2 regions of the Alishewanella sp. HH-ZS genome follow, and region 2 is predicted to be linked to the other one. Evidence: riboswitches for the same ligand, from Rfam matches in the RefSeq annotation. Region 2 holds a riboswitch; the other holds the start of a gene.
What was found. A riboswitch is a leader RNA that binds a small molecule or an ion and turns the genes downstream of it on or off. The one in region 2 is predicted to bind cobalamin.

Region 1 (10,156 bases), on a different contig from region 2:
CTGCCAACCTGCTTAACCGCTCCTTACTGCAGTTTTTTTATCAGCGGGTACATTTTTATGCCCCCGGAGCCTGCGCCTCTCTGATGCACAGTGCGGAACTGCCGACCGAGCATGTCGCCCTAAACGATGACAATCTGAAAGCGGCGATTCTTGCCAGTGGCTCCATCCCGATGGTACTGGAACCGATTGAGAATATCAGCCACGCCAAACCGGGCCGCTATTTTGACGGCGGCATTACCGACTATCATTTTAATCAGTCCTTTACTGAACAGGGACTGGTGCTCTACCCACATTTTTACCCCAGCCTGACGCCGGGCTGGTTTGATAAAGCCCTGCCCTGGCGCCGGGTGAAGCCGGCGCTGCTGCATAATGTGGTGATCCTCTGTCCCAGCGACGCCTGGGTGCGCAGCCTGCCCTATGCCAAGATACCGGATCGCAAAGACTTTAAACTGCCCGATGCTGAGCGTATCGCCTATTGGCAGGAAGTCCTGCAGCGCTCACATGAGCTGGCCGCCGCCTTTGCCAGCGGCGATTATCAACTTGAGTTACTGTAGCAAGGGCTCGCGATAAATCTCCAACTGCTGACACAAGGTCGCTGCAGCATCCAGGATCCGTGGCGTCGCGCGGTATAGCTGATTAGCATCCAGCGTGATAAAGGCGTGCTGCTGTACCGCCGGTAGCTGCGTAAAGCGCTGCCAGAACGCATTGTGTTCAGTTTTCGCCTCGCGGCTGGCCTGCACTATTACTGCTGGCTGGCGGGCTAATAACTGCTCCAGCGCTACCTGCGGATAATCGGTTTTCGCATCGGCAAAGATATTTTGTGCCGCACACAGCGATAATACCTGCGCTGGCCAGGCTTGATTGGCAACCGTCATTAAAGGCTCAGTCCCGAGCGCAAAGAATACCGGCACTGCTGATTTGGCCTGATACTGGGCCGCCAGTTGCTGTTGTCGTTGCCGGAAAGCAGCGGCCTGCTGCTGTCCTTGCTCTACCTGACCTAGTAGCAGCCCTAACTCAACAAGCTCGCTGGCAATATCATCCAGTAATACTGGCTCAGAATAAAACACCCGAATGCCGAATTGCTGCAGGCGCTGTAAATCGGCCTCCGGATTACCGCCACGCCAGGCCAGCACCAGATCTGGCTTCAGCGCCAGGATCGCCTCGACATTTAAGGCACCGAAGGTATTAAAGGACGGCAAGGATTTGGCCGCCTCCGGATAATCGGAATAATCGCTTACCGCCACCAGCCGCTCACCGGCGTCGAGCAAATACACCCATTCGGTCAGATGCGGGGTCAGGCTGATCAGCCGTTGCGGTACTGCGCTGGTCGCGGCCTGGCTACTTAAAGGCAGCCACAGTAGCAGGCAAAGCAGCAGATATGGGCGCATCTTACCAATCCAGACCGCGCTGTGCTTTGACACCAGCATCGAAAGCATGTTTCACCACCTGTACCTCACTGACCGTGTCAGCTAACTCAATTAAACGACGATGACAGGCGCGGCCGGTGATCACCACATGTTGTTTTGCTGGCCGATTTAATAGCGCCCGTTCAATTCGCTCCAGCGGCAGATAATGGAAGGTCAGCATATAGGTCAGTTCATCCAGCAGCACCAGATCGATGCTGTCGTCAGCCAAAAAGCGCTCCGCTTCCTGCCACACCAACTCTGCCGCGGCAATATCACCGGCCCGATCCTGCGTATCCCAGGTAAAGCCGGTGGCCATTACCGCAAACTCCACGCCATGTTGCTGCAGTAAATTACGCTCACCACAGTCCCAGCTACCTTTAATAAACTGCACCACCGCTGCCGTTAAGCCATGTCCGACGGCACGGGCCACAGTACCAAAACCGGCTGTGGACTTCCCCTTACCATTGCCGGTTAACACCAATAGCAGCCCTTTCTCAATATTGGCACGGGCTACCGCCGCATCAACCTGAGCTTTTAGCCGTTGCTGTCTGGCCTGATGCTGCTGTTGTTTAAGCTGCTCTGACATCTGTACTCCCCATTACACCCGTCGCCGTAGCAACAATAAGAAAAAGAGACTTCCCAGCACTGAGGTAATGACCCCTAGCGGGATTTCCTGCTGTGCCAACAAGGTCCGCGATAGATTATCGACCCATAACATAAAGACCGCGCCCAATAAGGCCGATCCCAGCAGCAAGGGCACAGCGGTGACACCAAACAAATAACGCACCATATGTGGCACCAACAGACCGACAAAGGCGATACCGCCGCATTGTGACACAATCACCGCACTGACCAGCGCCGTGGCAATCAGCAACACCAGGCGCAGACGCTCGGGCCGGATGCCGAGGCTGCGGGCGCTACTGTCTGATAATAACAGTGCATCCAGTTGCCGTCGCAGTGCCAGCGCCAGCAGCAGCAGCAAGACGACCGGAGGGCCAATTAACATTAAGCTTTGCCAGCTGCTGCGGCTTAAACTGCCCATTAACCAGAAGATCACCCGGTTGGCGGCAAAGGGCTCGGCAAAATACAAAATAAAGCTGCTGATAGCACTGAGCATAAAGGATACCGCTACCCCGGCTAACAGCGTGATCTCAATGCGTTGTCGTTGCTGACGCATGGCTACCGCCAGCACCAGCACAATCGCCAGCATGGCCCCGACAAAGGCACCCAGCGCCATACTCAGTTGCTGCTCTGGCAACACGATGCTGACAATAGTCGCGCCCAGTGCTGCACCGGCCATCAAACCAAATAAATAAGGATCGGCCAGTGGGTTACGGCTGGCATTTTGTAGCACAGCGCCGCTGACCGCTAAGCCAGCCCCAACCAGTAGGGCGGTCAGTACCCGTGGCAGCCGCAATTGCCAGATAATGGTTTCGGCCAATGGCTCAGTCCCGTTGAACTGCACTGCCGCCGCCAGCGTCGACAACGGAAAGGAGACACTGCCAAGCAACAGGCTTATCACGACACTTACCAGCAACACCAACGTGAGCAAGCCTAACGCCAACGGGTAATAACGGGTCCAGCGGCTCATAATGCGACCTGCGGGCTGATAAATTGTACCTGCCACCAGCCATATTGCGGATGCTGACTGACTGCTACCGGTAATTCGAATACCTCGCTTAGTAATACCGGTTGCAACACCTGATCCGGACGGCCAAAGGCACGCACCTTACCCTGGTCCAACAGCAATAGTTTATGACAATAGCGCGCAGCGAGATCCAGATCATGGATAGCGCAAATGACGGTTTTTTTCAGCTGCAACAGCAGTTGAAGCAACTGATGCTGATGTTTCACATCCAGATGGTTAGTCGGCTCATCCAGCAATAACACACTGGCCTGTTGTACCAGCGCCCGGGCCAGCGTCAGCCGTTGCCATTCGCCACCCGACAGGCTCTCGACCGGCTGCTGTTGTTTTTCCAGTAAACCGGTTTGGCTTAGTGCCAGTAACACTTGTTGCCGATCATAATCGTTATCCGGTTCAAACCAGTTTTTGTGCGGCAAGAGCCCAAGTGCAGCTACCTGATAACAGCTTAAACCGGTTAAAGGTGGATTATGCTGCGGTAAAAATGCCAGCTGCCGGGCTAATTGCCGCAGTGGGATACTGGCCAGGGGTTTACCGGCAAACAACAGCTTGCCACTGTCTGGCGCCGGACAACCACTTAACAGCGACAGCAACGAGCTTTTGCCGGCACCATTCGGGCCGATAATTCCCACCAGCTCACCGGGTGCCAGCTCCAGGCTGATATCCTGCAGCACCTGGGTGCGCTGCCGCTGCTGCGGATAGCTCAGATTAATTTGCTGTAATGAATAAATGGCGCTCACGCGATTGTCCAGTTAGTTAATGGGCAGCAACCAAGGACAACCGGCAGTACAAGCTGCAGGCAGGGCAAAGGCGCTACCGTGTATTCCCGCACGGGCGTATCGAAGACAACATTCGTGTTCTGGCAGGTCTCCTGACTTAACGCGATAACCCACAGCCACCTTCCCGTTATCAATACTGACACAGTGGTATTAGCTGCAGCGCGTTTCACAGTTGCGGGTACAGTTCAGGTATTCCACCTGATTCCCTTTTCAAGCTCGTAGCTCACCAGACTGCGGCATTCTAGCAGCTAAGACCTGTCACCGCCAGCCAGCTGAACTGCAGCAAAACCCCAGGGCTTTTGACGTTAGCAGCCCGAAGGGTTCGCGCAAGCAAACAAAATCTAAGCAGAAAACGTCAACACGCCCTAACTTCAGCTAAGCTGTTAAGGATATTTGGCTATGATGAGGATAAATTATGACAATTAAGGTACTTGCGATCTGTGGTAGTTTACGCGCCCGTTCGACTAACCGGGGTTTATTGCGTTTTGCCCAGGCAAACGCCCCCACCGGTATGAAGATCCATATCGCCGATCTTTTAGATGTGCCTTTCTATAATGCTGATCTGGCGGAGAAGCCTGCGGCCGTAAGCACCCTACTGCAAGAGTTTGCCGAGGCGGATGCCTTGCTGCTAGCCTGCCCGGAGTACAATTACTCACTGGCGCCAGCGTTGAAAAATGCACTGGATTGGGCCTCACGGGAACCGGATAACCACTTGTTACGCGGTAAACCGGTGGCAATCCTCGGCTCTGCCGGTGGTATGGGCAGTTCCCGTTCACAATATCATTTACGCCAGGTCTGTGTTTATCTGGACTTACACCCTCTGAATAAGCCGGAAGTCTTTGCCAATGCCTTTAGCGGCGCCTTTGACCATGAGGGAAACCTGCTGGATCAAAAAATCCAGGACAATATCCGGCAATTGCTGCAAGCATTGTCCCTTTGGCAGAAACAACTAACCTTACCTCATGGCTGACGTAACCGAAAATAGTGTTATAATATCGCGTATTTAATGGCGCAGTTGCTAGCTGCTGCACATCAGACGCGGGCAATATCTTTGTTTGACAGTAAAAGGATTTATAAGTAGCTGATGCGGATTCTGGGGTTATTTTTAGCTTTGAGTGTGTTGCTGCCGGCTTATGCTAATGTGCCGGCACAGACCGTGCTGGAGTTTCGCCAGGCGCTGGGCTCGCCGGCTTCCCGTTATAGCCAAAGCCTGCTAACAGAAGCTTATCAACGGCTTGGTGTCGAAGCCCGCTTTATCGAGGTGCCGCTGGGTCGCAGTTTAATCGAATCTGATAAAGGTAATCTGGCCGGTGAACTGGCGCGTGTGCTGCATATTAGTCAGCAGTATAAGAATCTGTTGCCAGTGCCTTATGTGCTGTTTGATACCCATGTTTACCTCTATGTTAACCAGCAACGCTGTGCCGGGTGTCAGCTGTCACAAGTCCAAAGCCTGGCCTATGTGCGCGGCACCTTGATTGTCGAAGAGTTGCTGCGTAAGCTACCTGCCTCGCGTCAGGTGATCGGCAGCGGTAGTCTGGATGCCGCCAAACAAATGTTTTTGACTGGCAAAGTCGATGGTGTGCTGTTTCCGGCTTACAAACTCAATGCCACTAGCCCATTCCCGATCAGTGAGCAAATTCTACAAAGCCTGCCGGATTATCATTTTCTACACCGACAACATCAGGAGCTGATCCCAAGGCTCACGCAGATGTTGTTTCAGCTGGAGCGTGAAGGTTTTGCCGAGCGTCTGCGGTTAAAATACGGCGTACCGGCACCGCGACGCCAGCTTTCGCGCAATGAAAAGCCTTTTGCCGAGTACTAACTCCCTGTTACGTCATTTCGTATCACGCTTTGACAAATAAAAAACCCCGCCAAACAGCACGGGGTTCTCACAACAACAGATTATATTAACGGGTATATTTTTCCAGCCACTGGAATACTTCGTTATACCAGCGCACCCGGTTATCTGGCTTTAAGATCCAGTGGTTTTCATCCGGGAAAATCACCAGGCGCGACTCAATACCCTTGCGCTGCAGGTTAGTAAAGGCACCTAAGCCTTGTGCATAAGGTACCCGATAGTCTTTCAGGCCATGGATCACCAGCATCGGCGTTTGCCATTTATCGGCATGCGCCGCCGGGTTAAATTTCTGATAGTCTGACTCCGGGTTCCAGGCCGTGCCACCTAGATCAAACTCTGGGAACCAAAGCTCTTCGGTGCTGCCGTAGAAGCTTGGCATATCATATAAGCCGGCATGGTTAACCAGACACTTAAAGCCATCCGGCCAGTTACCGGCGATCCAGTTCATCATAAAGCCGCCATAAGAGGCACCCAGCGCACAGGCACGATTGCCATCGATCCACGGATAAGCCTGCACCACATGCGCAAAGCCTTTTTGCAGATCAACCAGCGGCTTGCCACCCCAATCACGGCTGATTGAGTCGGTAAAGGCCTGACCATAGCCGGTAGAGCCGTGGAAATCGACCATCACCACCGCATAGCCTTTGGCTGCATACAGTTGGGCATTCCAACGTTCGTTAAACATATTGCCAAAGCTACCTTGTGGGCCACCATGCACTAAAAAGGCCATCGGGTACTTTTTGTTTGGCTCAAAGTTCCAGGGTTTAACCAGATAACCATAGACGGTAGCATCTTCAGCGCCTTTAAAGCTGAACTGTTCAAAGTCACCAAACTGAATGCCTTCGGCCCATTTGCCATTAACCTGAGTTAATTGCTGCGGCTGAGAGCCATCCGCATTGGTCTGGAAAATTTCGGCTGGCATATTCAGCCGGTGATTGGTGAACACCAGCTTATCCGCAGCAACTTGCAGATTACCGGCGTAGCCATCGCCATACAGTTTAATCACATCGCCAAAACTGGTATTAATAGCGTAGATACTGTACTGGCCGACATCCTGAGTGGTGACATAGATGGTTCTGTTATCACGGCCAAAATAGAAATCAGAAATCGAGCGATCCCAGTTTGGCGCCACTTCTTTGCGCTCGCCAGTGATCAAATCCAACAACATTAAACCAAAGCGATCTGCCTCAGCGCCCGGCTTTTGCATCGCCAGATACGCCAGAAAACGACCATCATTGGAGAACTTGGGCTTGGCATCCCAGGCCGGGTTTTCCGCGGTCAGATTGACCTTCTCACCACCATTAATCGACACCTGAAACAAATCAAAGTTAGTGTGCCAGGCCTGATCAACCGCAGGGATCTTAGCACTGAATACCAGTTGCTGATTATCAGACGTAAAGGCGACTTCACTGATGCCGGCGATATTGGTATTCCAGTCGGCCATCAGGTTTTTCGCATCGGTAACAGGAACATCGCCGAGCACCGCCACATGCAGATGTTCGCGATACTGATCCAGCCAGTGATCCCAATGCCGTACCATCAACTGATCATAAGCCAGCGCCGTATCTTTGCGCTCCGCCTCTTTGGCTTTGGCATCCAGCGTACATTGCAGCGTCTGGCAACCGGGTTTCACCGTTAAGCTCAGCGCCAGGGTTTTACCATCACTGGCCAGTTTAAAGCCATTTACCGGTAACGGTAGCCGGGTCACCTGACGGGCTTCACCGCCCTCCAGCGACATTTGCCACAGCTGGGTGCTGCCAGTGCGATTGGCTAAAAAGAAAATACTCTTGCCATCCGGGTGCCACTGCACCGCCGTTTCGCGGCTACTGTTTTCGGTTAAACGGCGAACTTGCCGATTTTCACCCAGTTGCATTAAATAGAGATCATGGCTGGTATCAGCCGGCGCAAAACCGCCGTTAGTCTGGCTGTAAACCAGGGTACGGCCGTCCGGCGACAAAGCCAGATTACCAATTTTATTATGTTGATTCAGATGTTCGACCGTCAGTGGTCCTTTGGCCAGCGCACCAGCACTGAAAAGTGCTAACGCCACTAAACTCAGATGTTTCATGCTTCCCCCAGTTAGTAAAAAGCCGCAGTCGTGGCTGCGGCCTTGTTAGAATCAGGCTTTCAGTTTGGCATCCAGCTCGGCAATATTAGCTTTCCAGATCGCCGGGCCCTGTTTATGCACGTTATTACCGTTACTGTCCACCGCTACGGTTACCGGCATATCTTCGACTTCAAACTCATAGATCGCTTCCATACCCAGATCAGCAAAGGCCACGACCCGGGCTTTCTTAATGGCTTTCGACACCAGATAAGCGGCGCCGCCCACGGCCATCAGATAAACGGCTTTATGCTGCTTGATACTCTCAACCGTTTGATCACCGCGCTCAGATTTACCAATCATGCCCAGCAAACCGGTTTGCGACAACATCATTTCGGTAAATTTATCCATCCGGGTCGCGGTTGTCGGACCGGCCGGACCTACTACTTCGTCACGTACGGCATCAACAGGGCCAACGTAATAGATAAATTTATTTTTCAGATCGACGCCCTGCGGTAAGCCTTCGCCTTTATTCAGCATATCGGCAATACGTTTGTGCGCCGCATCACGGCCGGTTAACATCTTACCGCTTAGCAGCACGGTTTCACCGGCTTGCCAGCTTTGCACATCCTCTGGCGTCACGGTATCCAGATTAACCCGGCGTACATTGCTGCCCAACTCCCAGGTCACCTGCGGCCAGTCTTCCAGCTTCGGCGGCGTAATATCGGCCGGGCCAGAACCATCTAAATGGAAATGTACATGGCGGGTGGCGGCACAGTTCGGGATCATTACCACCGGCAATGAGGCCGCATGAGTAGGTACCGATTTGATTTTGACATCCACCACCGTGGTTAAGCCACCCAGGCCCTGGGCGCCAATGCCCAGTTTATTGACTTTTTCATACAACTCTAACCGCAATTTTTCTTCCGCATTTTGCGGCCCTCTAGCCAGTAGCTCCTGAATATCCACCGGCTCCATCAGCGATTCTTTCGCCAGCACCGCGGCTTTTTCCGCCGTACCGCCAATACCGATGCCGAGCATCCCTGGCGGACACCAGCCAGCACCCATTTTTGGCAGGGTTTCCAGCACCCAATCGACAATAGAATCTGACGGGTTCAGCATCGCCATCTTGGTTTTATTTTCTGAGCCACCGCCTTTAGCCGCGATCATCACTTCGACATGATGACCAGGCACCAGATCGATATGCACCACGGCCGGGGTATTATCCTTTGTGTTTTTACGCAAACCGGCCGGATCAGCAACAATAGAGGCCCGCAGCGGGTTATCCGGGTTCATATAAGCACGGCGGGTGCCTTCATCAACCATTTGCTGTACCGTCAGGTCAGTTTTATCCCATTTCACATCCATGCCAATCTTAACGAAGCAGGTAACAATGCCGGTATCCTGACAGATCGGACGATGGCCTTCTGCTGACATCCGCGAGTTAATCAGAATTTGTGCAATGGCATCTTTCGCGGCCTGGTTTTGCTCTTTGTGATAAGCCACTTCCAGTGCCTGAATAAAATCAAGTGGGTGATAATAGGAGATGTACTGCAGTGCATCTTCGATGCTTTCAATAAAATCTTGTTGGCGAATAACCGTCATGCTTGCCCTTCCTCTGTCGCCCAAGCGGCGAGACATTTAACTATTAGTGTGGGTGCTGGTATGATAGCGCGCATCCCCAACAGCGGCTAGTCCAAATCATGCAGCAGTATCTGATATACGACGCCAAATCTGAACCCGAATTCTCTCTGCTGGAGATCTTCGCCCATTTTGCCAGTGAGCCCTGGTCAATGTTGCTCGATTCAGCGGATGCCAGTCACCCGAATAGCCGTTACCAGATTATGGTGGCACAGCCGGTGGCAACCCTGCATAGCCAGCACGGTAAAACCATCCTGACCGACGAGCACGGCAGCCATCATTACACAACCGATCCGTTCAAGGTATTAGACTGTGCGCTAAAGCGTTACTTTGCTACGCCCTGTCACAGTGAGCTGCCCTTTGTCGGCGGCGCCCTTGGTTACTTTGGTTATGATCTGGGCCGCTATCTGGAACGCCTGCCGGAACAGGCGCAAGCTGATTTGCAGTTACCGGATATGGCGCTGGGTCTGTATCAATGGGCGCTGATTTATGACCAACAACAGAAGCAGCTATGGTACACCGACTACCGGCAGGATGCAGAACAACACTGGCATAAATTGCAGCAAAGATTACGCACGCAACCGCCGCTATGCCGCCCCTTTAGTTTGCAAAGTGACTGGCAAGCCAATATGACCCAGGCTGAGTATCAGCATAAATTCGCCCGGGTACAGCAAGAGCTCAGTAGCGGTAACTGCTACCAAATCAATCTGGCACAGCGCTTTAGCGCCGCTTATCAGGGCGATGAATGGCTGGCGTATCTAAAGCTGCGGCAAAAAAATGCAGCGC
Region 2 (10,156 bases):
AGCCAGAAAACCTACAGTAGAAACAATTAACACCAGCACGCATAACAGACGATAAAAGGATTGGGGCACGTTACAACCTCCGCGAAAGTCGCTCGGATTGTAACAGTTTTCTGGTTATAATCGCCAGTAAACCGCATACAGGAGAATAAGATGCCGTCCTTTGATATTGTCTCAGAAGTCGATCAGCAGGAAGTGTTGAATGCTGTTGATAATGCCAATCGGGAATTACAAACCCGCTTTGACTTTCGCGGTGTCACCGCAGAATTTGCGTTAAAAGACAAAGTGGTGACCCTGACCGCTGATGCCGAGTTTCAGCTGCAGCAAATGGTGGAGATTTTTCTGACTAAGGCTGTGAAACGCGGTATTGATATCCGTTCATTCAAAGAGGGTAGTGTCACCTTCTCAGGTAAAACCTGTAGTAAGACCTTGAATCTGTTACAAGGTATTGAAACCGAGATGGCGAAAAAACTGGTTAAGCTGATTAAAGACAGCAAAGCCAAGGTACAGGCTTCGATCCAGGGCGAGCAGGTACGGGTGACCGGCAAAAAGCGCGACGACCTGCAGGAAGTCATTGCACTGGTGCGTGGCGCCGAGCTGGAGCAAGCGTTTCAGTTCACCAACTTTCGCGATTAAGGTTCAGCCATCCAGAAGTCTGTTGACATTCTGAGAGAAGGGCGTAAACTGCGACGGCTTTTATCTTCGGATAGAAGCCGTTTTTATTTTCAGGTGCCCCGGCAGATGCTGCCGAGGGTTAAACGGGAATCTGGTGTAACACCAGAGCTGCCCCCGCAACGGTAAGTGACTGTACCTGTTTCTGATGCCACTGTCGCAAGATGGGAAGGTGAAGCAGGTGGTGGCCCACAGCTGCCAGGTAACAAGCCCGGAGACCGGCCTGACAATCCGACCAACCTGATGCAATGTGCGGTGGGCACATTGGGAGATGCTATGTTGCAATTTCGTCTGGCAGCACCGCTGCTACTTACGCTTTGTTCAGCCACAACTATGGCTGAGTCTGTTGAACGCATTAATATTCACGCCAGCCGCACTGCCTTAGCAGAAGCCGATGTATTGGCCAGTATCTCGGTGCTGGAGCGTGAAGATATTCTGGCCCGGCAAGCTGCCGACTTACCGGCCCTATTAGCACAGTTGCCGGGCATTAACCTGTCGCGGGATGGTGGCCGTGGCCAAAGTACTGGTCTTTATCTGCGCGGCGGTAATACCGGTTACACCCTGGTGTTGATTGACGGCGTGCGCGCTGGCTCGGCCACCACCGGTGCCAAAGCCCTGAGTATGGTGCCGCTGGAATTAATTGAGCGGATTGAGGTGATCCGTGGACCCCGCGCGGCCTGGTATGGCGCCGATGCACTCGCTGGGGTGATCGTCATTAGTACCCGCCAGGGGCAGGGCGCTGAGCTGCAACTGAATGCCGGCAGTTACGGACAGGCCGCTGCCGATCTGGCGCTGGGCCAGCAATTTGGGGCGCTGCAGTTAAACAGCGCTTTCGGCTACAGCCGGGCCGACGGTTTTGACGTGCGGGATGGTCTGGATCCGGACCGGGATGGCTATCAACAGCGTTTTGCCAAATTTGCTGCTGCCCTGACCACGGTAGCGGGGGACTTTAATGCCCAGTTTGATATTAACTCCGGCACCTATCAGTATGATACCGCCTGGGGGAGTGAAGATCAGGGCGATGTATTGCATCGCAGCTATATTTTGGGTTGGCAGTATGCTGCCGACCAGCTGCAACAGCAGGCTCAGCTTAGCCGTAGCCTGGATGATGAGACCAGCTTTGGTCCAGACTCCCGCAGCCCCTTTGTCACCGAGCGCGAGGAGTTTAACTATCAGGCCAACCTGGCATTGAGCGAGGCGCTGAATTGGTTAGCGGGTGTTAACTGGTATAGCGAAGATGTACAGCGCTCGGGTGTCGGTTATCTGGAAAGCCGGCGCATCAATCAGGCGCTATTCAGTGGTGTGCATCTGAAGCAGGATAGCTGGTTACTGGAGGGCTCGGCCAGGCGCGATCTGACCGACCAATATGGCGCCAATAATACCTGGCAACTGGCGGCTGGTTATCGTTTTGCCGAACATTGGTTAGTACGGACCAGCCGTGGTGCGGCCTTTAAAGCGCCGACCTTTAATGATTTATACTATCCGGGCAGCGGCAATGCAGAGCTTGCGCCAGAGCGCAGTGTGGCGGATGAGATTGCGCTTAGCTATCAGGTTGCCAATGGTAGTTTTGAACTGGCCTGGTTCGAAACCCAGGTGCAGGATCTGATCCAGTTTGATATGACCAGTTTCCGGCCGGAAAATATCAGCCGGGCGCGTTTGTCCGGTGTCGAGTTCGCCGTGACCGCAGAGCTGGGCAGTTTGACCCAACAGCTGGCCTATACCTTGTTGAATACCAAAAATCAGTTAAGTGGTCAGCGTTTGGTGCGCCGGCCCAAACATACGTTACACTGGCGATTAGAGCAGCAATGGCAGGCGCTGAGCGCCTTTGTGACAGCGGATTATCAGAGTGATACCTATCAGGGCGATTTTGCCAGCCGCAGCGAGCTGGGCGGCTTTACGCTGTGGGGGCTGGGCCTGGCCTATCAGCTGCAACCTGCGCTGACGCTACGGGCCAAAGTGGATAACCTGCTGGATAAACAGTATCAAACCAGCGACGGTTACAATACCGCCGGTGTGAATCTGAATCTTAGCCTGCAATACCGCTTATTCTAAGCGATATGGTGCGCCAGAGGCCGTCGTTATGACGGCCTTTGTTTTAGCTGAGCTAAAAACTGCTGGCGAAACTTCTGCAGCTTCGGGGTGATGATCCAGTGGCAATAGCCTTGTTGCAGATTCTGGCGGTAATAGCCCTGATGATAGGCCTCTGCCGGATAAAAGGTACTGGCCGGACTGAGCTCGGTGACGATAGCGGCATCGAACAGACCGGCCTGATTGAGCTCGCTAATAAAGGCCTCCGCCTGTTGCTGTTGGCTGCCGCTGTGATAAAAAATGACTGAGCGGTATTGGCTGCCAATATCATTGCCCTGGCGGTTTAGCTGGGTCGGGTCATGCAGGGCAAAAAATACCTGACAGAGCTCGGCAAAGCTGATGCGCTCCCGGTCATAGCTAACCTGCACCACTTCGGCATGACCTGTCTGGCCACTGCAGACACTCTGATAATCCGGCGCTGCGGTATGGCCGCCCATATAACCACTGAGCGCGCTGTGCACGCCCTCAAGTTCATTCAGTGCTGCCTCCAGACACCAAAAGCAGCCGGCACCAAAGGTTGCCACTTCGTTTGCCATTTTTGATACTCCCTGCGCTGTGATTTGATCATCTACCTTAAGTTTAACGTAAGTAGCACATTATTAGTTTAGATGGGATCAGTAAAAGATGACGATCGCTGTAGTCGGTGCCGGTATCGCCGGCCTGGCTTGTGCTAACCGGCTGCAACAACTGGGCAAGCCGGTTCAGCTATTTGATAAAGCCCGCGGGCCGGGTGGGCGTATGACCAGTAAACGCAGCGCTGAGGGTTATCTGGATTTAGGTGCGCAGTATTTTACCGCCCGGCATCCGTCTTTTATGGCACAGGTTCAACAATGGCAACAGCAAGGCGTGGTTGCCCCCTGGTTGGCAGCCATGTCGCAGTTTGTGGCGGGTAAACTGCTGCCATCTCCGGACGCTCAGCTGCGTTTTGTCGGTGTGCCGGCGATGCATAGCCCACTGCGACAGCTGGCGCAGGGGCTGGATATCCGCTATCAATGTCAACTGCAACGGATCTGGCAGCAAGATCATTATTGGTGGCTGCAGGATACAACAGGTCAGGACTATGGCCCTTTTAGCCAGGTGGTACTGACAGTACCACCTCAGCAAGCCGCAGCACTATTGCCAGCTGAGTTCAGCACACTGTTACCGCAACAGATACTGACCCCCTGTTGGGCGGTTGATTTGCAATTGACAAGGCCAAGCGGTAGCAATGTTGGCGGGATCTTTGTCAAAGACCCGCAACTGCCGTTGTCGTGGCTTTGCCGGCAAAATAGTAAACCCGGGCGGGCAGGCCCGGAGCATTGGCTATTGCATTTTACGGCCGCCTTTAGTCAGCAGCATCTGGAGCAGCCGGCCAGCTTCTGGCAGGAGCTGGCTGCCGAATTGCTGACTAAGGTTTTGGCACAGCCGGTCGAGGTTGCGGCTGCTATCTGCCATCGCTGGCGCTTTGCTCAGATTGCGGAGGTTGCACAGCCAGTACCGCCGGTTAGTCTTGCAGCTGGCCTTTGGCTGGCTGGTGACTGGTTGCGCGGCGGAAGGGTAGAAAATGCCTGGTTAAGTGGTACTGAGGTGGCGGAGCAGATACAAAATGACTGAACACTGGTTAATTATTGGCGCCAGCGGCGGTATTGCGCAGGGCCTGCTACAGAATTTATTGGCTGCCGGGCATCAGGTTTCGGCGATCAGCCGCCAGCCGTTAGCTGAGCCGATATCCGGTGTGAGCTGGTACCAACTACAGAGTGCAGAGCAGGGCGCAGCTGACGCGGTTTTGGCCAGGATTTTTCAGCTGCCCGTTACCGCCGTTGTGATATGCCAGGGCTGGTTGCATGGCGATGGGCATTTGCCGGAGAAAAGTCTGCAGCAAGTAAGCCGAGAGGCGCTGCAGCAGAGTATGGAGATTAATCTGTTTAGCCCGGTTTTCTATTTGCAGGCACTACAGCCCTGGCTACAGAAACAACCGGGGATCCGGGTAGCGGTACTCAGTGCTAAGGTCGGGAGTATCAGTGATAATCAGCTCGGTGGTTGGTACAGTTACCGGATGGCCAAGGCGGCGCTGAATATGCTGGTACGCTGCGTCAGTATTGAGCTTGGCCGTGTGAATAAAACTGCAGCGCTGTTTAGCCTGCATCCGGGCACCACCGACAGCGCTTTGTCAGCACCTTTTCAGCAGCGGCTGCCGGCAGGGCAGTTGCAAAGCGCAGCGGCAACGGCGGAACGTTTGCTAAGCGTGATCCGGCAAAGCCAGCTGACGGACTCCGGTTTGCTGCTGAATTGGGACGGGCAGCCGATCCCTTTTTAATGCTCTGATGCGGCACAATAAAAAACGGGAGCACCAGGCTCCCGTTTTTTATTGTTAATCTTAATCCACCTCCTATAGAGGTGGATTGTTACTTACGCCAGTTAGGACTTCGCAGGCGAGTTATCGCTATCGATAGCGCCCGGCACCACCTCATCAGCCGCATGTTCGTCCGGCGCAGCCGCTTCCAGACGTTCCAGCTCACGACTTAATGCTTTCGGTGAGCCAGTGTTACGGGCAATCGCAATATAGGTCACAGGCACTACGTAGAGCGTCAGCAGGGTCGCAAAGGCGACACCGCTTAAAATTACCATACCAATCACCATCCGGCTTTCTGAGCCCGGGCCTGTTGCCAGTACTAACGGCAAGCTACTCATCACGGTTGTAAAGGCAGTCATCACGATAGGGCGCAGCCGCTGCGCCGCAGCGCGCTTTACCGCCTCTTCAAAGGCGATCCCGGCATCACGCAGCTGGTTGGCGAACTCCACAATCAGGATGCCGTTCTTCGCCACTAAGCCTATCAGCATCACGAGTCCGATTTGACTGTAGATATTCAGTGTCATACCAGAGAAATACAGACCTGACAGGGCACCAACCAGACCAAGTGGCACGGTGATCATAATGACCAGCGGATGGATAAAGCTTTCAAACTGAGCCGCCAGTACCAGATAGGTGATAATCAATGCCAGTACAAATACCAGTGTTGTCGATTTACCACTTTCCTGGAACAGTAACGACTCGCCTTTGTAATCAATACCGACCGGCTCATCAATTTCGGTTCGGACAATCGTCTCCAGATACTCCAGTGCTTCCCCCAGACTGTAGCCGGGCGCCAGACCACCAGTGATAGTAATGGCACGCATCCGGTTATAGCGGTTCAGGCTTGAAGCCGTAGCTTCTTCACGCAAGGTCACCAGGTTATCCAGCGGAATTAACTCCCGGCTGCTGTCTGAGCGAATATAGACATTGCTGATTTTACCAGGGGCGCGGAAGTCATCATCCAGGCCCTCGATAATCACATCATATTCCCGGCCACGATCCAGGAAGGTGGTCACCCGACGGCCACCCAGCATCGCTTCCAGCGCCCGGCCAATGGCGCCGACCGAGACACCTAAATCACCGGCACGGTCGGTATCGATTTCTACCAATACCTGCGGTACCGTTTCTTTGTAATCGTGATCCAGCATCAATAAATTCGGATTCTCTGCTGCTCGGCGTAAAATAATATCGCGCCACTGTGCCAGTTCCTCATAGGTATTGCCCTGAATCACGAACTGCACCGGCCGGTTACCGCCGCCACCGCCGCCTAATCCACCACGCATAAAGGTGAAGGCCCTAACATCTGGCAGTTCGTTAATTTTTTGGCCAATTTCAGTCACTAGCTCCTGAGTCGGTCGTTTACCGTTATACCAATTCTCGGTACCCACTATGGCAATACCACCGCTGTTGCCCCAGCCTGGTACCCGGATCAGCATTCGCGTCAACTGACCGTCCTGGTAATAAGGGGTCAGGATATCTTCAATTAACCGCATATTGCGGCTATTGCTCTGATAGCTGGCGCCTTCAGCCGGACTCATCATCACAAAGAAGGTACCACGATCCTCTTGTGGTGCCAGTTCGCTTGGTAGCATTCGTACCAATTGATAGCTGGCCAGAAAACACAGCGCTACGACGATGAGTACCGGCCAACGGGTGTTGCAGACCACGGCTAACTGGCTCTTATAAGCGGCTTCCAGCTTAGCAAAAGCAGCGTGCAGCCAGGTACCCAGCTTGCTCTCGCGTTTGCGGTGACTCAGGATTTTTGAGCACAGCATAGGTGATAACGTCAGCGCCACCACACTGGAAAACGCCACCGCTGCTGCCACCGCCAGCGCAAATTCAGTGAATAGCTTACCCAACTGGCCCTGCATAAAGACCAGTGGCACAAAGACGGAAATCAGTACCAAGGTAGTGGCAACCACCGCAAAACCCACTTCACGGGCACCGCGATAGGCTGCCAACAATGGTGCTTCGCCCTGTTCAATCCGGCGGTAGATATTCTCCAATACCACGATAGAGTCATCTACCACCAGACCAATCGCCAGTACCATTGCCAGCAAGGTCAACAGGTTAATAGAAAAATCCAGAGCGAAGAGTACTGTTACCGCAGAGACCAGTGCCACCGGTACGGTAATAGCCGGAATAAAGGTGGCTCTGATATTGCCGAGGAACAGGAAAATCACCAGAATAACCATGCACATGGCGATACCGAGGGTGTTATAAACTTCTTTAATCGACTGGGCAATAAAGACTGAAGAGTCATAGCCTGGCTCAATGGTCATGCCCGGCGGCAGATTAGCCTTGATGCGTTCCATTTCCGCCCGGGCGTTGCGTACCACTTCCAGCGTATTGGCTTTTGACTGTTTGATAATACCGATACCGAGGATATTCTTACCGTCACTGCGGAATTCACCTTCCTCATCTTCTGCCGTTAACATGACATCGGCAATCTCTGCCAGTCTTACCAGATAGTTATTAGCTCCGCGTTTAACGACGATGCGTTCAAAGTCCTGCTGGGTGCGGAAAGAGCGCACCACCCGAACCGTAAAATCGCGATCGATCGATTTAATATTACCGGCTGGCAGTTCAACGTTTTCGGCGCGAAGTACCGCCTCAACATCTTGTACTGTGACACCACGGGCAGCCATCGCATCGCGGTCTAACCAAATCCGCATCGCATAATCGCGGGCACCACCAAACTGCAGGCGAGCCACGCCATCGACTACCGAAAACCGCTCTGCAATATAGCGGTTGGCATAATCAGTCAGTTCCAGCGTGGTCATATTGTCGCTGTTAAGCAAAAACCAGGCGATGGTATCTTCGTCAGCATTGGCTTTAAAGACTTCTGGTGGGTCCGCTTGATCTGGCAGGTTATTCAGTGCGCGTGAAACCCGCTCGCGTACATCGTTAGCGGCTGCGTCGATGTCCCGCTCTACGTTAAACTCAATGGTAATGCTGGAGCGGCCATTGCGGCTGCTGGAGTTAATGCTTTTAATGCCTTCAACACCGCTGATCCGGTCTTCCAGCATTTGCGTTATTTTGCTCTCAACGATTTCGGCGGAGGCGCCCGGATAATTGGTATTGATACTAACAACAGGCGTATCGATATCCGGATATTCCCGCAGCGGCAGCATAGTGAAGCAAACAATGCCGAAAATCACCAGTAACAGGTTGATTACAGTAGCAAAAACCGGGCGTTTGACTGAGGTATCAGATAACCACATAGTTAGCCCTCAATTTTGCTGATAGTGACGCCGGTGCGGACCTTTTGCACCCCTTCGACAATAATTTCATCGCCCTCAGCTAAGCCTGATTCCACTTCTACCCAGCCAGGGATCCGCTGGCCAATTTGCACTTCCCGTTGTTGCACACGGTTTTCGGCATCGACAACAAACACATATTGCCGGTTCTGTTGCGGCACCAAAGCTTTTTCAGAGATTTGCAGCACCTGCCGGTTATCCAGTTGCAAACGGACATTGAGCAGCATACCTGGTCTTAACATCAGGTTATCGTTCGCAATCCGGCCATGAATAGTCACTGAGCGGGTCACCGGATCTAATCGGGTATCAATGGCGGTCACTTCACCTTCAAAAGGTAATTTGCCGTAAGCAACGTTAGTTACAGTAAGCGGCATACCGACGGCCACATCGGCCAGATGCCGCTCAGCGATCCGAAATTCTACCCGTAACTGTTGAATATCATCCAGCGTAGTGATCACGGTGCCAGCATTAACGAAGGCGCCGCGGCTAATTTGACGCAAGCCGAGAAAACCACTGAATGGGGCGCGGATAGTCATGTCATTGAGCTGTTGTCTGGCAATATCCAGTTGTGCCAGGGTGCTGTTAACCCGGGTCTGTTGCTCATCCAGCAAGGATTGGGCGGTAGCCTGGGTGGTAGCCAGATTTTTTAAACGGTCAAGTTGCCGGCGCTGCTCGGTTAGTACAGCTTCCAGTTCGGCGACCCTGGCTTTTTGCTGCACGTTATTTAAACGTGCTATCACATCGCCGGCATTCACTTTCTGGCCTTCGCTAACATTGAGTTCGATTAAGAATTCGCTGCTTGGTGCAATTAGCTGTACCGAGTTATTGGCGATACCGGTACCTATGGCACTGACTTCCCGCATCATTTGCTGAGTGCTAACGGTGGCAGTTTTAACGGCAACAGCACCGCCAGGCCCACGGCTATTGCCATTGCTTTGTTGAGATTGCCAGTACAAAAAGCCAACAAAACACAATAAGGCCAATAAAATGAACCATATCAAGCGAGAGTGTAAAGGCGCCAAGGGAACTCCAATTTAATCAAAAAATAAACTCAGGGTATTGTATGGAAAGAATCGCCGTTCAGATTTCCTGTTATCGCACTCATCCTGCGGTCTGTCGTATCAGTCTAGCTGGTTCATGACGGTTAACCCAGAAGCGGTGAAATAACGTAAGATAATACAACAAGATTATGACAACGCGAGGTCGCAGTATGAAACAGGGGTTTGCTGGTTCTGCCAGTAGTGGCGGTGCCAGATTATTATTGAGTAGTTTGGCTGTATTACTGTTACTGCTGTTGTACACCCTGTTGTTCGCCAGCCAGTTTAGCTGGTGGTTGGGTATTGCTTATATGGCGTCTTTATTGGCAGCATTTCTGGGTTGGGCAAAATTGGCTGAGCCCAAATATAGTTTGGAACTTGATGAGTATGGCATCCGCTACTGTCACCGGGCAGGCAGTTGCCGTCTGGATTTTAGTGCCTTTGCTTATTGTGCGGTGCCGGAGCTGGATGGTAAGCCACTGGCTTTTATCGGCTTTAAGATCACAGATTTCGATGCGTTACTGCAGCAATTGCCGTTGCGGTTAGCGGTCAGAATGATGACAGAGCAGCGACCGCTGTATCTGGAAGCGATCCGGCAAAGCTGTGCCAGCGGCCAGTGTGCCACTGAGTTGTTAAAAGAAAAGGACTTTTTCAACAGTGGTAAACAGCGCTATGACGGTGTTCGAGCCGCCTTTGCGCAGCGTATGCAACGTCTGGCAGAGGCCTGTGGCTTTGAGTTTATGGTGCCGGTTAATGTACCGGCAGAGGTA

Region 1: another riboswitch for cobalamin. It lies ahead of A9165_RS04320 (ABC transporter ATP-binding protein); the one in region 2 lies ahead of A9165_RS04990 (TonB-dependent receptor domain-containing protein).

The regions. Positions count from the first base shown of each region.
Region 1 covers NZ_LZEJ01000007.1:57,314-67,469, reverse strand. Annotated here, with positions in the region: gene A9165_RS04340 (patatin-like phospholipase family protein) at 1-554, shown strand, start outside; gene A9165_RS04335 (cobalamin-binding protein) at 546-1,388, opposite strand; gene cobO (cob(I)yrinic acid a,c-diamide adenosyltransferase) at 1,390-1,992, opposite strand; gene A9165_RS04325 (iron ABC transporter permease) at 2,005-2,997, opposite strand; gene A9165_RS04320 (ABC transporter ATP-binding protein) at 2,994-3,788, opposite strand; cobalamin riboswitch at 3,892-4,073, opposite strand; gene A9165_RS04315 (NADPH-dependent FMN reductase) at 4,243-4,797, shown strand; gene A9165_RS04310 (ABC transporter substrate-binding protein) at 4,912-5,649, shown strand; gene A9165_RS04305 (S9 family peptidase) at 5,735-7,753, opposite strand; gene A9165_RS04300 (fumarate hydratase) at 7,805-9,334, opposite strand; gene pabB (aminodeoxychorismate synthase component I) at 9,433-10,156, shown strand, end outside.
Region 2 covers NZ_LZEJ01000009.1:23,255-33,410, reverse strand. Annotated here, with positions in the region: gene A9165_RS05000 (VanZ family protein) at 1-69, opposite strand, end outside; gene A9165_RS04995 (YajQ family cyclic di-GMP-binding protein) at 151-633, shown strand; cobalamin riboswitch at 708-911, shown strand; gene A9165_RS04990 (TonB-dependent receptor domain-containing protein) at 946-2,721, shown strand; gene msrA (peptide-methionine (S)-S-oxide reductase MsrA) at 2,748-3,293, opposite strand; gene A9165_RS04980 (NAD(P)/FAD-dependent oxidoreductase) at 3,382-4,350, shown strand; gene A9165_RS04975 (SDR family NAD(P)-dependent oxidoreductase) at 4,343-5,053, shown strand; gene A9165_RS04970 (efflux RND transporter permease subunit) at 5,155-8,313, opposite strand; gene A9165_RS04965 (efflux RND transporter periplasmic adaptor subunit) at 8,316-9,332, opposite strand; gene A9165_RS04960 (DUF2982 domain-containing protein) at 9,560-10,156, shown strand, end outside.